2 regions of the Brenneria goodwinii genome follow, and region 1 is predicted to be linked to the other one. Evidence: predicted binding sites of a transcription regulator. Region 1 holds the regulator's gene; the other holds the start of a gene.
What was found. Region 1 encodes Fur, which represses iron uptake genes when iron is present. Its sites were predicted from a motif close to ATAATAATGAGAACNACTATCAA; they were not measured.

Region 1 (2,180 bases):
TCTTTGAACAACCTCATAACTTTTCATAAACATAAGCTTTATTGATTCATTCGGAATGTGACTAAAGGATATAAACATGGACAGATCATGGGCGGCTCAATTCAGTAAATGGACGACGACAAAATTCATGCCGCGATTTACTTATCCTTACCGATACGAGTTTCTCATGCAGTGCGTGTCTGTTATTATTAGCCGATAAGTGGGTAAAAGACTGCTCCATATCATTAAGAATCAAGAGGTTATTCAATTCATGGCACTCATAGGAATTTTCTTTGGCAGTGACACCGGCAATACCGAGAACATTGCCAAGACCATCCAGCAACAACTGGGACCAGACGTTGCCGAAGTTCATGACATCGCCAAAAGCAGTAAAGAAGATCTTGAAGCTTTCGATATTTTGCTGTTGGGTATCCCGACCTGGTACTACGGGGAGGCCCAATGCGACTGGGATGACTTTTTCCCTACGCTGGAAGAAATAGACTTTACCGGCAAACTGGTTGCCCTGTTTGGCTGCGGCGATCAGGAAGACTATGCCGAGTACTTCTGTGACGCGATGGGCACCATCCGCGATATTATTGAACCGCGCGGGGCGACTATCGTCGGACATTGGCCGACGGAAGGATATTACTTTGAAGCCTCTAAAGGTCTGGTTGATGATAAGCACTTCGTTGGTTTGACCATCGACGAAGATCGTCAGCCCGAACTGACCAATGAGCGTGTCACCGCCTGGGTGAAACAGATCAGCGAAGAGCTGAATCTGAAAGAACTGGTCGGCTAAGACGATTTTCCGGCTCTGATAGTGTTCCTGTCAGAGCCGGATTAATAGAAAAAACCTCTCGTAAAGATTGATACATTTTTCTAACTTCTTCCTATAAGTATGTACAATACCCACATCGGTTATGTGCATTCGTTTTGGTGTACCCCACTACCAACAATGGATTGCATGGTACATCCATATTGTGTGTGGAAATAATATTGTTAACATTTCATTGTTTTCATTTTGTATGCACGGTTCTATAATTGAGACGCTATTGCATTTTTGAGCCGACCGATGTCATAGGCTAGATAGCCTCCATTGATAAGTAAGCAACAGGACTAAATCCGCATGACTGACAATAACACCGCATTAAAGAAGGCCGGCCTGAAAGTCACTCTTCCAAGACTAAAAATTCTGGAAGTATTGCAGGACCCGGAGTGCCACCACGTCAGTGCGGAAGATTTATATAAGAAACTGATTGATATGGGCGAAGAGATTGGTTTGGCGACCGTCTACCGCGTACTGAATCAGTTTGATGATGCTGGTATCGTTACCCGCCACAATTTTGAAGGCGGAAAATCAGTTTTCGAACTGACACAACAACATCATCATGACCATCTGATTTGCCTGGATTGTGGCAAAGTCATTGAGTTCCGTGATGAGTATATCGAAGCACGCCAGCGCGAAATCGCGGAAAGACACAACATCAAACTGACCAACCACAGTTTGTATCTGTATGGCCATTGTAGTGGAGGGGATTGCCGTGAAGACGAAACCCTGCACGACGCAAAAAGATAAATCTACCGCATAAAATAAAACCGCCGAGGCGGTTTTATTTTTCTTTTACCTGCACAAACCCCTACGCTTATCCTACCCAGGTGTCCCGCAAGCCCACCGTACGGTTAAATACCAGATGCTGTGGACTGGAATAAACGCGATCGGCACAGAAATAGCCTTCACGCTCAAACTGATACGCTTTTTCCGCTTCAGCCTGCGCCAGACTTGCTTCAACGAAGCCATGGGTCACTTTCAGTGATTCCGGATTGATGGTCGACAGGAAATCGTCCGCCGCCCCGGGGTTGGCAACGCCGAACAAACGATCATACAGACGGAACTCCGCCGGCAGGCCGTGCGTCACGGACACCCAGTGAATAACGCCTTTTACTTTACGGCCATCGGCCGGATCTTTACTTAAAGTATCCGGATCATAGCTACAGTAGATGGTTGTGATATTGTCCTGATCGTCTTTATCAATATGTTCCGCCTTAATCACATAGGCATTACGCAGACGAACTTCCTTACCCAACACCAGACGCTTGTATTGCTTATTGGCCGACTCACGAAAATCAGCGCGATCGATATAAACTTCACGGCTGAACGCCACCTGACGCGTGCCCATTTCCGGTTTATTCGGATGGTTTGG
Region 2 (2,180 bases), 760 kb from region 1:
GGTTACTACCGGATTACATGATTCACAGGTCCAGTATTGGGAACCGGCAAAGTGGGTAGCAAAATTACGTGAGATGAAGACGGATAAACGTCTGTTATTGTTGTATACCGATATGGATGCGGGGCATGGCGGAAAGTCCGGGCGCTTCAAACATTATGAGGATATCGCACTGGAGTACGCATTCTTACTGATGGTGCTTGAAACTGATTGAGAAAGTGAGAGTAAACCCGCAGAGAGCGGGTTTACCGAGCAGCATTGTCGATTTTAAATAATAGCATCCGCCTGTGGTTGTGCCTTCTTGGCCTTTTTATCCGCACGCTTTTCTGCTGCGGTTTTCAGGGGTTTCTTTTTGCTGTTCTTCTTGCTGTCCATTCCTTTACTCATTTCTGACCTCGCTTGGTAAAAGGTTGGTTTGCCAGTACATTAACCGCCTGTTTTGCCCAAGATGCAAGGGGAAAGTATTTTTTATTGCGATGAAATATGTCACCGGCGACGTGAGTAAGAGGGATTATTTCGATTTCGGCTCGTAAGGCAGGCGAGAGAACTGCAAAGAGAGCTGGCGGTATACACCAACGCGCTCGCGGAAATAGCTACGCAGATGTTCCGGCTGCTCCTTCTCTACCATTTCAGGGATGACCGGCATGTTATAGCGCTCCTTGAAAGCCACGCCTGATGCCGCCAAATCCACATTAACCTTGTCCATCTCTTCTTTGGAAAGATCTGCCAAATTATATCCCATGGGATGTTTCTCCTGGTAAGACGCGTTGTCCGTCAAAGTAAAACAGAGGCTGTGAAATGGCAAGCCTCCGTTATGTGTTCGAATAGTACAAAATAAGCCGAACTTTTATTTAACCTACACGCATGATAATAAAAATTATTATCAATAATAATAGCGAAATATTTGCTGTAAATAAAAATCAATATCAATTAAATTATGTTAACTTTATGATTTTAAAATAAAAAATAATTATTGTTAATTTAGTTAATAAGATGTTTTTATTTTTTGCATTCAGGCATAATGAGCTGCAAAACATTTACCTGCCAGAGAAATAAGGAATGATTATGTTAAAAAAAGAAATGATTAAAAAACTGAATGAACAGCTTAATCTGGAGTTTTATTCCGCCAATTTATATTTACAAATGAGTGCCTGGTGTGGCGATAAAGGTTTTGAAGGCGCTTCCGCTTTTCTAAAAGTGCACTCCCAGGAAGAGATGGAGCATATGCAGCGGCTGTTCAACTATCTGGATGATACGGGTAGCATGCCAATATTAGGCGCTATCGCTGCGCCGCCGGTAGACTTTGCCTCACTGGCTGACGTCTTCAAGCAGACATATGAACATGAGCAGTTGATTACTGAAAAAATTAATGAACTGGCTCATGAAGCCATCACCTTACAGGATTACTCAACGTTCAACTTCCTGCAATGGTATGTGGCAGAGCAGCATGAAGAAGAAAAACTGTTCAGTTCTATTCTGGATAAACTGGCGCTGGTTAATACCAACGAAGGCGGTTTGTTCTTTATCGATCAAGAGCTGAAAAAAATGGCGACCAGTACCGCGGGTAGTGAATCAGCCTGAGTTCTTTCGGCTGACGAAGATTTTTGTCTCTAGCCAACGGATTTTAAAATGTGGGAGGTTAACACTCCTGCGATTTAAAATATGAAGAGAGACCGTGGCAATGCGCATCGGCTGAGCGATCGCATTGCCACGCAATGATGGCCGCCCGTGCCTTACCCCGGTTTATCATGTTCTGAAATAGGTCGCGTTTTCGATACCCCCTCTACGACAACCTTATTCATCCCTGCCGCCAGATAAGCCGCTTTGCCGCTCGACTTCACCGGTCACTATCGTTATCATCATTGTCAGCTTATATTTAGTAACCCTCTGTTTTATATGGAATGAAATCTACTTTTTGATCGGGGGCGCCGCGTAGCTGCGACGATCAAACGCCTCTGAATAATCATGTTCAGGAACATCATGATGAAGAAACTAACGCTATCCCTTATTCTTGTGTCCATGTCTGTGAATGCCTTTGCAGCAGCGAAGCTGGCAAATATAAGCCGTTTACAGTATGGCGATAAGTGGGCCTTCACGAGAGAGGAGGTGCAGCTCATATGTCGGCCCGGGAAGGCGCTGTATGCCCTGAATACCGCCACATTGATGCAATATCCGCTCAACGA

Region 2: the regulator Fur is predicted to act here: its motif matches at 862-884, upstream of ftnA (non-heme ferritin).

Annotation. Positions count from the first base shown of each region.
Region 1 covers NZ_CP014137.1:2,747,245-2,749,424, forward strand. The annotation lists gene fldA (flavodoxin FldA) at 251-778, shown strand; gene fur (ferric iron uptake transcriptional regulator) at 1,106-1,555, shown strand; gene glnS (glutamine--tRNA ligase) at 1,623-2,180, opposite strand, start outside.
Region 2 covers NZ_CP014137.1:1,986,628-1,988,807, reverse strand. The annotation lists gene ACN28R_RS08945 (S9 family peptidase) at 1-211, shown strand, start outside; gene ACN28R_RS08940 (DNA polymerase III subunit theta) at 509-739, opposite strand; gene ftnA (non-heme ferritin) at 1,063-1,578, shown strand; gene ACN28R_RS08930 (YebY family protein) at 1,978-2,180, shown strand, end outside.